DNA from 2 places in the Streptomyces sp. NPDC054847 genome. Region 2 is predicted to be linked to the other one. Evidence: riboswitches for the same ligand, from Rfam matches in the RefSeq annotation. Region 2 holds a riboswitch; the other holds the start of a gene.
The links. Region 2 has a riboswitch for S-adenosylmethionine ahead of thrC (threonine synthase). Riboswitches for the same ligand answer to the same signal wherever they lie in the genome.
Positions count from the first base shown of each region.

Region 1: it holds a riboswitch for S-adenosylmethionine, as region 2 does, so the genes downstream of both, ACWGH4_RS14365 (aminotransferase class V-fold PLP-dependent enzyme) here and thrC (threonine synthase) in region 2, are expected to answer to the same signal.

Region 1 covers NZ_JBSGZJ010000110.1:10,047-17,738, reverse strand. Annotated here, with positions in the region: gene trpD (anthranilate phosphoribosyltransferase) at 46-1,110, shown strand; SAM riboswitch class IV at 1,186-1,303, shown strand; gene ACWGH4_RS14365 (aminotransferase class V-fold PLP-dependent enzyme) at 1,520-2,908, shown strand; partial or broken gene ACWGH4_RS14360 (glycerate kinase family protein) at 2,869-4,070, opposite strand; gene ACWGH4_RS14355 (SLC13 family permease) at 4,067-5,497, opposite strand; gene ACWGH4_RS14350 (response regulator transcription factor) at 5,584-6,243, opposite strand; gene ACWGH4_RS14345 (ATP-binding protein) at 6,240-7,682, opposite strand; gene ACWGH4_RS14340 (small hydrophilic protein) at 7,654-7,692, opposite strand, start outside.
Region 2 covers NZ_JBSGZJ010000027.1:17,992-25,683, forward strand. Annotated here, with positions in the region: gene groL (chaperonin GroEL) at 1-79, opposite strand, end outside; gene ACWGH4_RS05615 (cold-shock protein) at 468-671, opposite strand; gene ACWGH4_RS05620 (MoaD/ThiS family protein) at 1,108-1,383, opposite strand; gene thrC (threonine synthase) at 1,433-2,740, opposite strand; SAM riboswitch class I at 2,758-2,885, opposite strand; gene ACWGH4_RS05630 (glucosyl-3-phosphoglycerate synthase) at 3,059-4,027, shown strand; gene ACWGH4_RS05635 (hypothetical protein) at 4,066-4,551, shown strand; gene ACWGH4_RS05640 (alpha,alpha-trehalose-phosphate synthase (UDP-forming)) at 4,609-6,066, shown strand; gene otsB (trehalose-phosphatase) at 6,084-6,938, opposite strand; gene ACWGH4_RS05650 (DUF3263 domain-containing protein) at 6,949-7,227, opposite strand; gene ACWGH4_RS05655 (extracellular solute-binding protein) at 7,315-7,692, opposite strand, start outside.

The sequences.
Region 1 (7,692 bases), on a different contig from region 2:
AGGGTGGGATCCATCCCTGTCGGCTTGTGGACCCTGGAGCGGACCATGAACGTTGTGACCCCAGTAGGCGGCGACAGCGTGGCGGCCCACTCCTGGCCGAGCGTGCTGAACGCCCTGCTCGAGAACCGCGACCAGAGCGCGGACGCGACGGCGTGGGCCATGGACCGGATCCTCAGCGGCGAGGCCACCGACGCGCAGATCGCCGGCTTCGCGGTCGCCCTGCGCGCGAAGGGCGAGACCGTGGAGGAGATCACCGGTCTGGTGCGGACGATGTACCGCCACGCCAATCTGATCGAGGTGCCCGGGGGATGTGTCGACATCGTCGGCACCGGCGGCGACGGCGCCAAGACCGTCAACATCTCCACCATGTCGGCGATCGTCGTCGCCGGTACGGGCGCGAAGGTGGTCAAGCACGGCAACCGCGCCGCCTCCTCCGCGAGCGGCGCCTCGGACGTCCTGGAGAAGCTCGGCGTCAATCTGGAGCTGACCCCGCAGCGGGTGGCAGAGGTCGCGGCCGAGGCGGGCATCACCTTCTGCTTCGCCGTGAAGTTCCACCCGGCGCTGCGGCACGTCGCCATGGCGCGCAAGGAGCTGGGCATCCGGACGGTCTTCAACTTCCTCGGCCCGCTCACCAACCCGGCGAAGGTCACCGCCCAGGCGACCGGCGTCGCCGATGCCCGGATGGCGCCGATCATGGCCGGGGTGCTGGCCGAACGCGGCTCGTCCGCGCTGGTCTTCCGCGGCGACGACGGCCTGGACGAACTGACGACCACCTCCACCTCCCATGTCTGGGTGGTGCGGGACGGCGCCGTGCGCGAGGAGACCTTCGACCCGCGGGACATCGGCATCGAGCTGGTCCCGGTCGAGGCGCTGCGCGGGGCGGACGCCTCGTACAACGCCGATGTGGCGCGCCGGCTGCTGGGCGGCGAGACCGGGCCCGTGCGGGACGCCGTGCTGCTCAACTCGGCGGCGGCGCTGGCGGCCCTGGAGCCGACCGACGGCACGCTGAACGAGCAGCTGGCGGCCGGTGTGGCACGGGCGGCCAGGTCGATCGACTCCGGCGCGGCGAGGGCCGCGCTGGAGCGCTGGGTCGAGGCCAGCAACGCCTAGACGGCCCCTGGGCGCGGTCCGGATGGTGGACCGCGCCCTTGCGTCCGCCGCGACGTGTGGCAGGATGCTGGCCAAGGTCATGAGTGACAGCGATTACGGCCCCGGCCCGCTGTCCGGCAACCCTCCGTCCGTGGCGGGGTGCCCCGGGTGAAGACCAGGCCGCAGGCAGCGAGGTCTGTGGCAAGCGCGGACCCCCGCGGCGTCATCGACCGCCGCGTCCCTGGGGTCCTGGTCCTCAAGGGAGCAGTCTCGTGAGCAAGCGAATGCGATAGGGCGTCTGCGCCCCTTCTTCAACACCCTCCGCACGGCGTCGCCGTGTGCCGAGGCGATCCCGTATCCGGGACCTGAAGCCGATTCGCCTTTCTCCCCCTACCTTCGGTGGGGGTACCCCCAGCTGGGAGATACCGCCATGTCCGTGTACCCGAACGCCGCCGAGACCGCTGTCGCCGACGCCGCCGACCCGTCCCTCTGCGCCCCGCTGCCGGTCCTCGGCCGGGACGTCACCGTCCCGCTCGTCACCGGCGGCGAAGTCACCTACGCGGCCCTCGACTACGCCGCGAGCGCCCCGGCGCTGCAGCGGGTGTGGGACGACGTGGCCGCGTACGCCCCGTACTACGGAAGCGTGCACCGGGGTGCCGGGTACCTGTCGCAGCTGTCCACCGACCTGTTCGAGAACAGCCGGGCCGTGGTGCACGAGTTCCTCGGCTGCCGCGACGGCGACCAGGTGGTCTTCACCCGGTCCACGACCGACTCGCTGAACCTGCTGGCCGCCGCGCTGCCCGACGGCTGCGAGGTGTTCGTCTTCGAGACCGAGCACCACGCCTCGCTGCTGCCATGGAGGAATGCCCGGGTGACGTACCTGGACGCGCCCCGCACGCCCGGTGAGGCGGTACGGACGCTGGAGCACGCGCTCGCCCACCGAGACCCCCACGGTCCGGCGCTGGTCTGCGTGACGGGTGCGTCCAACGTGACCGGTGAGCTGTGGCCGGTGCGGGAACTCGCCGCGGCGGCCCACGCGCACGGCGCCCGTATCGTGCTCGACGCGGCCCAGCTCGCGCCCCACCACCCGCTGTCCGTCCAGGAGCTGGACGTCGACTGGGTGGCCTTCTCCGGGCACAAGCTCTACGCGCCGTTCGGCTCCGGTGTGCTCGCCGGCCGGGTGGACTGGCTGCGCGAGGCGGAGCCGTACCTCGCCGGCGGCGGCGCCTCGCGCACCGTCGCACGGCGCGCCGACGGCGGGGTGGAGGTCGAGTGGCACACCACCGCCGCACGGCACGAGGCCGGCTCGCCCAACGTGATCGGCGTCTACTCGATCGCCGCCGCCTGCAAGGCGCTCACGGAGGCCGGTTTCGGCCGGCTGGTCGCCCGCGAGCAGCGCCTGATCGCCAAGGTCCGGGAAGGTCTCGCGGAGGTGCCGGAGGTCCGGGTGCTGTCGCTGTTCGGCGACGACTCCCCCCGCGTCGGTGTCCTCTCCTTCGTGGTGGACGGCTGGAACAGCTCGCACTTCGCCGCGGCGCTGTCCGCCGAGTACGGCATCGGCGTCCGTGACGGACTCTTCTGCGCCCACCCGCTGGTGCGCACCCTGCTGGGCAGCGACCCGCAGGACGTCGGCGACTGCGGCGCCCCGGAGGCCGGGCCGGGGGAGAGGTCGCTCAACGCCATCCGGGTCAGCTTCGGCGCGGGTACCCCCGACGAGCACGTGGAGAGGTTCGTGCGGGCCGTCAAGGAGCTCGTCCGCGACGGCGCGCAGTGGAAGTACCGCACAGAGGACGGGCGTTGCGTGCCCGACCGCGGCTGACTCAGGCCGCGAGCCGGGTGCCCAGCAGCACCATCCTCAGCGCGCGTTCGGCCGCGTCGGCGAGGAACTCGCCGGCCCGGTCCAGCGCTTCCGGCAGCGGAACCGGCGCCGGCACGATCGACCCGTAGGCGTCCACGCCCGCGGCCCTGACCTCGTGCACGCCGTGGCCGAGCGTCCCGGCGAGGGCCAGCACCGGCACCCCGGCGGCCCTGGCCCGGTGTGCCACCTCGGCCGGGATCTTCCCGCGTACGGTCTGGTCGTCGAGCGCCCCCTCCGCCGTGATCACCAGGTCGGCGCGGGCCAGCCTCGCGTCCAGGTCGACATGGTCGAGCAGCACGTCGAAGCGGGGCAGCAGCCGGGCGCCGAGCGCGGCCAGCCCCGCGCCGAGCCCGCCCGACGCGCCCGTGCCGGGAGCGGTCCGCAGGTCGACGGCGGCCGGCAGGGCGGCGGCGAGGTGGACGGCCCAGTGCTCCAGCGCGGCCGAGAGCTCCTCGACCTGCGCCGGGGTCGCGCCCTTTTGCGGGCCGAAGACCCTGGCCACGCCGTGCTCGCCGCACAGCACGTTGAACGGGTTGCAGGCCACCAGGATCCCGGCCGCGGAGATACGGGGGTCGAGGCCGGCGCTGTCGATCCGCGCGAGACGCGTCAACTCCCTTCCTCCCGGCCTCAGCTCGTGCCCCTGCTCGTCCAGGAGCCGTACACCGAGGGCCTGGAGTGCGCCCGCGCCGCCGTCGGAAGTGCCCGAGTCGCCGCAGCCGACCAGGATCCGCCGGGCACCCGTGTCCAGCGCGGCCCGGATCAGCTCACCCACGCCGTACGTGGTGGTGGCGCCCGGGTCCCGGCGGTCCGGCGGCACCAGGGCCAGTCCGGCGACCGCCGCCATCTCGACCACGGCGGTGCCGTCGCCGAGCACGGCGAAGTGGGCCGGTACCGGAGTGCCGAGCGGACCCGTGGCCGGGCGGCGCACCAGCCGGCCGCCCGTCGCCGCCGCCAGCGCCTCGGCCGTGCCCTCACCGCCGTCGACCAGCGGGACGAGGTCGATCTCTGCGTCGGGCGCGACCCTGCGCAGCCCCTCCGCGATCGACTCCGCGGCCTCACGGGCCGTCAGGGACTCCTTGAAACCGCTGGGTGCGACGGCGATACGGATGGCGGTACGGCTCATGGCTGGGTCTCCAGAAGGACGGGCACGCCGAGCAGCGGCCAGACGGTGAGGGCGAAGAGCAGCACGACGGCGGCGCTGAGGGGCGCGAGGAGCCCGGACAGCCGCAGCAGATCGCGCGGGGTGAAGGTGGGCACACCGTCCGGCGGGTCGGCGAAGAGCGTGACCGGCTTGGCGGAAGCGGGCAGCGTGTGGCAGAACCCGGCCGCCGCGGTGGACGCCAGGGCCGCGGCGACCGGGTTGACCCCGGCGGCGACGGCGGCGGCCACCACCAGCGGCACCAGCACGGACGAGCGGGCGGAACGGGACTGGAGCACGAGATGCGCGGCGGTGCTGACCACCACGATCACGGTGAGGAACAGCCACGCCGGTAGGTCCCCGGGCAGCCCGCCCACCAGCCATCCGGCCGCCCCTGACTCGGCCAGCGCCACCCCCATCGCGGTCGTCGCGGCCATGAACAGCAGCAACGGCCAGGGCACCGTCCGCAGCCCGTCCTTCAGCCGCACCGTGCCGAGCGCCGGCGATGCCGCCACCACCGCGCCGATCAGGGCGACCACCGCCGGCGGTACCCCGTGCAGCGGCTCGCTGCACCACAGCGCCACCACCGTGCCCAGCAACAGCAGGCACCGTGTCTCCGCGGTGGTCAGCGGACCGGTCACAGCCGTGGGGGAGTGCTCCTGGAGCAGTGCGGGGGTGATCCTGACGGGCCCCCGGCGCTCCGCACGCGAGGTGGTCGTCAACAGCACGGTCTCCGCCGCCAGATGCGAGGAGACCACTGCCAACGGCAGTCCCAGCAGCAGCCATTCGACGAAGCCGAGCCGCTCGCCGGTCTGCTCCCACAGCACGCTCACCGTGATCAGATGCGCGCCCGCGCCGATGAGGGTGGCGACGGCGGACAGCAGGACCACGGTCGGGAACAGCAGCGCCAGCATCACCACCAGTCGCCTCCGGTCCGCGAGCGCCTTGGCGAGGGCGAGGAACACCGGCATGGCCAGCGCGGCCCGGCCGGACGTGGCCGGCACCGCGAACGCGGTGACCACCAGCGCCGCGGTCGTCAGATGCACCAACTGCCGTACGGTGCGCGCCCCGCCGACGAGGAAGGCGGCCGCCCGGCCGGCCAGCCCTGTCGTGGCGACGGCGGCGGCCAGGACGAACGCGCAGATCAGCAGCCAGACCGTCTCGTCGCCGAGGGTAGCGAAGAGGGTGTCGGCGCTGATGACGCCGGTCGCGGTGAGCGCCAGCCCGGCCCCGAGCGCGACGTAGGTGTCGTCGACGGGTGCGGCGATCCAGGCGCAGGTGGCGAGGGCGAACACGGCGAGCGTGAGCCGTGCTTCACCGTTCAGCGACGGGAAGACGGTGGGGACGGCGAGCAGCGCACAGACACTGAGGGCCGCGCACAGCCAGACCGCCTGGCGGATGGGGAGGGTCACGACGAACAGTCTTGGAGCGCGCCGTGAGCCGCCGATGAGCCGCGGATGAAGGAAAGTTCATCCGCTGACACGCCCTTTGCATGCTTCTACGGCATTCGGTAGCCCATGCCCCGTACCGTCTCAAGCCGTTCGGCGCCGAGCTTCTTGCGCAGCGCCCGCACATAGACGTCCACGATGTTGGAGCCGGGGTCGAAGTCGTAGCCCCATACGTGGGAGAGGATCTGCTCGCGGGACAGCACCTGACCGGGATGGCGCAGGAACAGTTCCAGCAGCACGAACTCACGTGCCGTCAGGTCCACCGTCCGCCCCGACGCGCGCGCCCGCCGGGTCCGCAGGTCGAGGCTGAGGTCGCCGCTGCGCAGGACCGTGACCTCGGGGGCGCGGGCCGCGGTGCGCAGCCTCAGCCGTACCCGCGCCAGCAGCTCCTCGAAGCGGAACGGCTTGGTCATCCAGTCGTCGGCGCCGCCCTCGAGGCCGGCGACCGTGTCCCGTACCGAGTCGCGGGCGGTCAGCACGACCACGGGCAGCGTCACCCGGGACTCCCGCAGCTCGCGCAGCACGGTGAAGCCGTCGCGGCCGGGCAGACCGATGTCCAGCAGCATCAGGTCGAAGCCGCCGGACAGGGCGTGGCCGAGAGCGGTGTCGCCGTCGGCGGCGACCGTGGTGGTGAAGCCGTTGGAGCGCAGCCCCTTCTCGACGAAGGAGGCGATCCGCTCCTCGTCCTCGGCGATCAGAATGCGGTTCACAGCGCGTCCTCCATGACGAGTACGAATGTCGCCCCTCCGCCGTCGGTGCGGCGCAGCTCGACCCGGCCGCCCCGGTGCCCCTCCGCGATGGCGCGGACGATGGACAGGCCCAGCCCCGCGCCGCTGGTGCGGGCGCCGCGCCGGGCGGTGCCGCGCCGGAAGCGCTCGAAGATCACCCCGGCGTCCTGCTCCTGCACACCCGGCCCGCTGTCGGCGACGTACAGCTCCAGCCGGTCTTCGAGCGCGCGGGAGCCGATCCGTATCCGGGCGCCGGGGACGGTGTGCTGCACCGCGTTCTGCGCCAGCTGGACCATGGCCTGGGTGATGCGCTGCGGATCGAGCACCGCCTCGCGGTCCGCGACCTGGTCCAGCACCCAGTCACGCTCGCCCAGCGCCCGCGCCTTCACGAAGACGTCGGCGGTCAGCTCGCCGAGCTGCACCGGCTCGGGACGGATGAAGTCCGGCCGCTCGGCCTTGGCCAGCAGCAGCAGGTCCTCCACGATCCGGCTCATCCGGTCGAGTTCGTCGGTGACCAGGCGGACTGTCTCGCGCTGCTCGGCCGGGTCGTCGCCCATGACCTCCAGATGGCCGCGCACGATGGTGATCGGGGTGCGCAGCTCGTGCCCGGCGTCGTCGACGAACTGCCGCTGCCCCGCGAATGCCCGCTCCAGCCGGTCCAGCATGGCGTTGAACGTCTCGGCGAGCGCGGCGATGTCGTCACGGCCCTGGACCGGGATCCGCTGGGTCAGGTCCTGCTCGGTCAGCTGCTCGGCGGTCGCCCGGACCACTCGTACGGGTGCCAGGATGCGGCCGGCCACCACCCATCCGATGCCGGTCGTCAGCAACAGCGCCACACCGGAGATCACGAGCAGCGTGCGGTACGCGTCGTCGGCGATCGAGCGCTCGCCGTCGGCGTGGAACGCGACGACGAAGGCCGCCGGGTGACCCGGCCGGGCGGAGTCGATGGGCACCTTCGCCCAGCGCACCTCGCCCGCCGGCCGCTCGAGGACGCCGGAGGATGCCTTGGAGTCCAGGATCGCGGAGAGGGAGGTCCGGTCGGGGTGCAGCGCGACGGAGGCCCGGATGTCGCGTGACTGCCGTATGACGTGGAGGCCCTGCCCGGCCGGGCGGGTCAGTCCGAGCAGTTCCTCGTCGGGATCGGAGTACTGGCGCTGGAGGAAGACTCGCAGCAGCTTCTCCGGGTCGGTGAAGGTGCGGCCGGTGTCCGGGTCGACGCCCTGGGGCACGAAGTTCCCGAACTCCTGGGTCTCCTGGGTGAGCAGCTGGTTGATCCGGTGGTCGATGTCCCGCAGCAGCAGTGACCGGGTGGTGGTGGCGACGGCCGCGAGGGCCACCGTCATCATCAGGAGCAGCCAGAGCAGAATGCGGACCCGCGCGGAGATCCGGCGGTCAGTTCTCTTCACCGGTGTCGTCATCATCGTCGTCGTC
Region 2 (7,692 bases):
TGACGGCGTCGGCGAGCTGGTTCATCCCGCGCTCGAGACCGCGCCGTGCCTCCTCGTCGAACGCGATGATCTTGGCCATGTGAAGTGGTCCTCCCGGACTGGGGTGGATTGCTTCGGATCGCATCCGGCGCCCGCGACGGACGGCCTGCGCGCCTTGTGGTTCCTTGCCCCACCCGGCTCGCGGGCCTCACCGACCCGATCCAAGTTCTGTCACTCTCACTGGGAGAGTGCTAACGCCAATGATTAGCACTCGACCCATGAGAGTGCAAGCGCCTTCGAGCAAGGCCGCCCGGTGGAGGGCGGTCGGACGAGGGGTGGGCGCAGGCTTCCTCGAGGGACGCCGCGGCCGGCGCCCGGCGCCCGCGACGGTGTCCGGACACGCGTGAGGGGCCCGCTTCCCGGTGGCCGGGAGGCGAGCCCCTCATGCGTGAGTGCGTCGGTGGCCGATCGCGCCTCGATCAGTTGGATCAGACGGCGAGCTTGACCATGTCCGCCTGCGGACCCTTCTGGCCCTGCGAGATCTCGAATTCGACTCGCTGACCTTCTTCAAGGGTGCGGTAACCGTCCATCTGGATCGCGCTGTAGTGGACGAAAACATCCGCACCACCGTCGACCGCGATGAAGCCGTACCCCTTCTCCGCGTTGAACCACTTGACGGTGCCCTGAGCCATGCCTAACTCCCCTATTACTGGCCCTTGCGCAGGACCGCACTTCGCGGACCCGGGTCAGACCTCCACCCCAGCAGGAGGGGTGTGCGCCGGAACGCGTCGACCGCGGCTGAATGTATCTGCCCAACTGCCCTCTGCAACAGGTCAATCGGACGAGAAATCTGGGCAGTACCGAACGACCGATCCGTGTCAATTCATGGAATTCCGGGGCAAGTCGGGCCCGGCAAATAACGCCTAAGTGGCAATTCGATCGCATGGTTCGGCCGCATTCTTGCGGAAGTTGAAGGCATTCTCGAGCGGCCGGCGAAGGGGGCTTCCCAAACTCTACCGCGCTCAACCATGCAGAATTGCCCCCTCCGCTTCTCTCGCGGAGGGGGCAATTTCAGTAACTGCGGGTAAATCTCTGGGGAGAGCTCAGCGGCCGCTCCCCCTGAATCCGTCAGCCGCCGGCGACGGCGGGAATGATCGACACGCCCGCACCGTCCGGCGTGGCCGTCTCCAGGCCCTGCTCGAAGCGGACGTCGTCGTCGTTCACGTACACGTTGACGAACCGGCGCAGCTTGCCCTGGTCGTCCAGGACGCGGGCGGCGATGCCCGTGTGGTTCTTCTCCAGGTCCGCGATGACCTCGGCGAGGGTCGTGCCCTCCGCCGGGACCTCGGCCCGGCCGCCCGTGTACGTACGGAGGATGGTGGGGATGCGGACGTTGACGCTCATGTTCGTCACCTCTCGGCGGAGTACGGCGTGGCAGTGCGGAGCAAGGTTCTCAGTGGGCGGCCAGGCCCGCGTCGCGGAACGCGTCCAGGCTCGGGCGGATGACGGCGGTCGCCTGGGAGGTCTCCGCGACGGCGTCGAGGGTCTTGAGACCGTCGCCGGTGTTGAGCACGACGGTGGTGAGCGCCGGGTCGAGCAGGCCCGCCTCGATCAGCTTCTTCGTCACACCCACCGTCACGCCACCGGCCGTCTCGGCGAAGATGCCCTCGGTGCGGGCCAGCAGCTTGATCGCGTCGACGACCTGCTCGTCGTTGACGTCCTCGACGGCCCCGCCCGTGCGGCGCGCGATGTCCAGCACGTACGGGCCGTCGGCCGGGTTGCCGATGGCGAGGGACTTGGCGATGGTGTTCGGCTTCTGGGGCCGCACGACGTCGTGGCCGGCCTTGAAGGCGGTCGACACCGGCGAACAGCCCTCGGCCTGGGCGCCGAAGATCTTGTACGGCTTGTCCTCGACGAGCCCGAGCTTGATCAGCTCCTGAAGACCCTTGTCGATCTTCGTGAGCTGGGAGCCGGAGGCGATCGGGACGACCAGCTGGTCCGGCAGCCGCCAGCCGAGCTGCTCGCAGATCTCGTACGCGAGGGTCTTGGAGCCCTCCGCGTAGTACGGGCGGAGGTTGACGTTGACGAAGCCCCAGCCCTCGCCCAGCGGGTCGCCGATGAGCTCGGAGCAGAAGCGGTTCACGTCGTCGTAGTTGCCCTCGATGCCGACGAGCTCGCCGCCGTACACCGCGGCCATGACGACCTTGCCCTGCTCGAGGTCGTGCGGGATGAACACGCAGGAGCGGAAGCCGGCCCGCGCGGCGGCGGCGCCGACCGCGCCCGCGAGGTTGCCGGTGGAGGAGCAGGACAGGGTGGTGAAGCCGAAGGCACGGGCGGCCTCGAGGGCCTGGGCGACGACCCGGTCCTTGAAGGAGTGCGTCGGGTTGCCGGAGTCGTCCTTGACGAACAGACCGCCGGTGACGCCCAGTTCGCGGGCGAGGTTGTCGGCCTTGACCAGCTTGGTCCAGCCCGGGTTCAGGTTCGGCTTGTCGGCCACGTCGGCCGGGACGGGCAGCAGCGGGGCGTAACGCCAGATGTTGGCCGGGCCCGCCTCGATCTGCTTCCGGAGCTCTTCGGGGCTGCCGCTCGGCAGGTCGTAGGCGACTTCGAGCGGCCCGAAACACTCGGCGCAGGCGAAGATGGGTCCGAGTTCGAAACGCTGTCCGCACTCGCGGCACGAAAGTGCGGCGGCGGGGCCGAGGTCCACGGACGTGGACGAGGTGGCGGAGGTGCTGGTGCTTGCGACGGTCTGCGCAGCCATGATGGCGAGGCCCTTTCTCCTCATCTTCCTCGTGACGCACTTCGCCACGAGACGGAATTGGCACCTTCCCCACCGTGACCTCGCGGTCGGCGGGAGGGTTGCCGGGGCTTCAACGGGCCGTTCCCTCTGCCCCTCTGGATGAGCGGTATGGCTCCGGACGTGCGGTCCGGGCGTTTGTGTGCAGGGACCCCCCGAGATGCGAGGGTCCTTCGCGTTGCTCAAGACTGTAACCGAAGCCCCGGACGCTTGAGATAGTCGTCCGACCCGCGAGATGGATCACACGACCGACTGTCGATCGACTGTCAAGGGAGACGCGAAGTGCTCGATGAGGTGGCCCGCTGGCTGAGCCGGCGCTCCTGGTCCGCGTCCGATCGCTCCCTCGAGAGGCTGATGGCCGCCAAGGCGAGGCAGGGCACGACCGTCAGTGTCGTGCTCCCCGCGCTGAACGAGGAGGCGACCGTCGGAGAGATCGTCACGATCATCCGCCGGGAGCTGATGGAGAACACCCCGCTCGTCGACGAGCTGGTCGTCATCGACTCGGCCTCGACCGACCGCACGTCGGAGGTGGCCGCGGCCGCCGGCGCCCGGGTGGTGCACCGGGACGCGATACTGCCCGGCCTGCCCGCGGTGGCCGGCAAGGGCGAGGTGCTGTGGCGGTCGCTGATGGCGACGGGCGGTGACATCGTCTGCTTCTGCGACGCGGACCTGCGGGACTTCTCCGCGGACTTCGTCTCCGGCATCGTCGGCCCGCTGCTGACCGAGCCCGACGTCCAGTTCGTCAAGGCCATGTACGACCGTCCGCTGGGCGGGGGCGCCGCACCCGGCCCGGACGGCACCCCGGCCCAGGGCGGGCGGGTGACCGAGCTGATGGCCAGGCCGCTGCTGAACCTGCACTGGCCGCAGCTCGCCGGGTTCGTGCAGCCGCTGGGCGGCGAGTACGCGGCACGGCGCTCGCTGCTGGAGCGGCTGCCCTTCCCCGTCGGATACGGCGTCGAGCTCGGCCTGCTCGTCGACTCACTGAACCTGGTGGGCCTGGACGCGCTGGCCCAGGTCGACGTCGGCACCCGCAAGCACCGCCACCAGGACGGTCAGGCTCTCGGCAGAATGGCCGCGACGATCTACCGCACCGCCCAACTGAGGCTCGCCCGCCCGCATTTGGTGCGCCCGTCGATCACGCAGTTCGAGCGCGTGGGGAACGGCTTCGTGCCGGTGACCCACCCGGTGGACACCGAGGAGCGCCCGCCGATGCTCGAGATCAGTGAGTACGCGGCGCGTCGCGCCGCATAAGCAGGACCGACCGGTCATTTTGCCTACATTTCCCATGTATGGGACTTATGAGATTTCTTGTTCTGTCGTTCCCCGGATCTCCGGGCGGCCGCGGCAGGCACCGCAAGGAGACGCCCTCCAGCGGCACGGAACGGCTGACCCGGCTCCTCGGCACCCTGGCGGTCACCGCAGCCGCCGTGTTCGGACCGGCCGTCCCCGCGATGGGGGTGCCTGCCGGACCGACGGCGCCGGGAACGCTCCCCGGTGAGCAGCCGGCGCACCGGACCGCTCCCGGCGCGGCCGAGCAGCGGACGGACGGCCACGCCGAGGACGCGCCCGCCGCGGCCGCGGACGCCGGCGGCCCGGAGGGGTCCGCCGGCGGGACCGACGGCCTCCAGGGCCGGGAACCGGTCCGTCACGTGGAGATGGCCCGCACCGGCGGCACGGCGGAGCAGCTGTGGCTGCTGGGCGGCGTCGCGCTGAGCCTGACGGCGGCCGGCATCATCGCCGTGGCCGCCACCCGCGGCCGCCGCCGCGACCACTGACCTGCGAGGCGCCGTACGCACGTTTGAGCTTTTGCGGTACGGGCTAGATTTCGGCACATGGTCTCCGACGCAGCCCAGATCCTCGTCGCGTCCAACCGCGGCCCTGTCTCCTACGAGCTGAACGAGGACGGAGAGCTCGACGCCCGCCGCGGCGGTGGAGGACTCGTCTCCGGCCTGTCGGCCATCGGCTCGGACGCGCAGTCGCTGTGGGTGTGCGCGGCCCTCGGCGACGGCGACCGCGAAGCGGTCCGGCGCGGGGTCGGCGAACCCGGTGTGCGGATGCTCGACATCGACGCCGGCGTCCACGCCGACGCGTACAACGGCATCGCGAACTCCGTGCTGTGGTTCGTCCACCACATGCTGTACCAGACGCCCCTCGAGCCCGCCTTCGGCCGGGAGTTCCGGCGCCAGTGGGGCGCCTACCGGATCTACAACCGGGCCTTCGCCGAGGCGCTCGCCGCGGAGGCGGCCGACGACGCCGTTGTTCTCGTGCAGGACTACCACCTGGCCCTGGTGCCGGGAATGCTCCGCGAACTCCGTCCCGACCTGCGGATCGGCCACTTCTCGCACACCCCGTGGGCGCCCCCGGAGTATTTCGCGATGCTGCCCGGCGACATCGCGGAGGAACTGCTGCTCGGCATGCTCGGCGCCGACCGGCTCGGTTTCCTGACCAAACGGTGGATGCGGGCGTTCCAGAGTTGTGCCACCGCCGTCCTCGCGCCGTACGACGGGACGTCGCTGTGGCCGAAGGACCAGGAACCGAGCTTCGAGTTCCGCATCCCCGGCCGCGGCCGTCACCGGACCAGGCTCGGGGTCCACGGGCTGGGCGCCGACGCCGATTTCCTGCGCGAGCGGGCCGCGCGCCCCGATGTCGACGAGCGGATGGCCGCCCTGCGGGCACAGGCCGGCGAGGGCCGCCGGACGATCGTGCGCGTCGACCGCACGGAACTGTCCAAGAACATCCTGCGGGGCCTCCAGGCCTACCAGGAGCTGCTGGAGGAGCACCCCGAGTGGCGCGAACGTGTCGTGCACATCGCGCTCGCCTATCCCTCACGCCAGGACCTCGAGGTCTACCGCCACTACACGGCGGAGGTCTCCCGGCTCGCCGACGAGATCAACACCCGGTACGGCACGGCCGGCTGGACGCCGGTCGTCGTGCACGTCAAGGACGACTTCGCCCGCTCGCTGGCGGCGTACCGGATGGCCGACGTGGCCCTTGTCAACCCGATCAGGGACGGCATGAACCTGGTCGCCAAGGAGGTACCCGTCGTCACCGACCTCGGCTGCGCCCTGGTCCTGTCACGGGAGGCCGGGGCCCACGAGGAGCTCGGCGAAGACGCGATCACCGTCAACCCGTACGACGTCAGCGGGACGGCGGCGGCGCTCCACGAGGCGCTGACCATGTCCGCCGACGAGCGGGCCGAGCGCTCCAAGCGCCTGGCGGCGGCAGCGACCGCGCTGCCGCCGCGGCAGTGGTTCCTCGACCAGCTCCAGGCCCTGCGCGAGGAGGGTTAGGCCCTGCCCGGACGGACCTAGACGCGCCGGGCCAGGGCGGCCAGGAAGTCCGCCAGCTGCGCCGGTCCCGGGAGCACCAGGTCGGCGCGGTCGGCCAGTTCGGGGACCTCGTTGCCGCTGCACAGCAGCAGGCCGGGCACACCGTCGGAGCGCAGCTTCTCGACGGCGCCGTAGGCGGCGAGGTCGCCCAGGTCGTCGCCCGCGTACAGCACGGACCCGGCGCCCACTTCCCGCACGTATTCGGACAGCGCGACGCCCTTGTCGACGCCCGGCGGGCGCAGCTCGAGGACCATGCGTCCCGGCTCCACGATCAGGCCGTGCCGGGAGGCGAGCGCGGCCAGGGGCTCACGCAGGGCGTCGAAGGCGGCCTGGGGGTCCTCGGCGCGGCGGGTGTGCACCGCGACGGCGCGGCCCTTCTCCTCGATCCAGGTGCCCTGCCAGGCGCCGATCCGGTCGAGGAAACCGGGGAGCTCGGCCCGCACGGCCGCGACCCCGGGGTCGGGGGCCGGGGCGCGTACGGTCCCGGTGACCGCGTCCCAGCGCTCCGCGCCGTAGTGGCCGAGGACGACGAGATGGTCGAGACCGGTGACGCCGGAGAAGCCGCCGTAGCGGACGGCGACCCCGGCCGGGCGGCCGGTGATCACCGCTACCGACGCCACCTTCGGCGCGAGCGCGGCCAGCGCGGGGACGGCGCGCTCATGGGCGCGGGCCTGTTCGGGGTCCGGCACGATCTCGGCGAGCGTGCCGTCGAAGTCGAGTGCGATCACGGCCTGCCCGGGCCGTTCGAGGAGTGCCGCGAGGCCTTCACGGCCTGCGGACGTGGACGGCGTCGGCATGGAGTCTTCGGCTTCTGCAAACGGGGAGCTGCCCATGCCTTCGACCCTAGCGGCGACTTCTCCTCGCGTCCCTCACACGGCGAAGCCGGTTGACGGTGACCGGGTCGTGGGCGAGGGCACGGGCGTCGTCGAGCAGGGCGTTGAGCAGCTGGTAGTAGCGGACCGGGGAGATGCCGAGCTGCTCCCTGACGGCCCGCTCCTTGACACCGGGGCCCGGCCAGGAACGGCGTTCCATGGCCAGGACGGCACGGTCCCGCTCGGAGAGCTCCTGGGCGCCGGGCCGGTCGCCGGTCCGCTGCTCCTCAGGCGCCTGGTCGTCGGTCATACGATCCAACATATCGGTGCCCACCGACGCCCGGACGCCCTGTGGACGACGCCCGGACGCCCTGTGGACGACGCCCGGCGCGCGGAGTCACTCCGCGCTCTCGGCCGCCCTGGCGTCCTGGGAGATCCGGTCCAGCGTGCGGGCGGGGCTGCCGCCCGGGCCCACGGCGTCGCCGATGTTCTTCTTGATGTTCTCGCTGGCCGAGGCCCACGACGTCTTGCCCACCGGCGGCAGCACGGAACCCGGCAGCACCTCCAGGAACTCCTTGAGGTCCGCGTGGTCCGGGTCCTTCTTCATCTCCTCCTGGGCGGAGACCGTCACCGGCAGCAGATCGTTCTGCCCGGCGAACTCCAGGACGTTCTCGTCCGTGAAGAGGAAGTCAAGGAACTTGCCGATCTCCGCGCGGTGGCCGTTCTGCTTGAAGCCCATGATCCAGTCGGCGACGCCCATCGTCGTGTCGGCGGC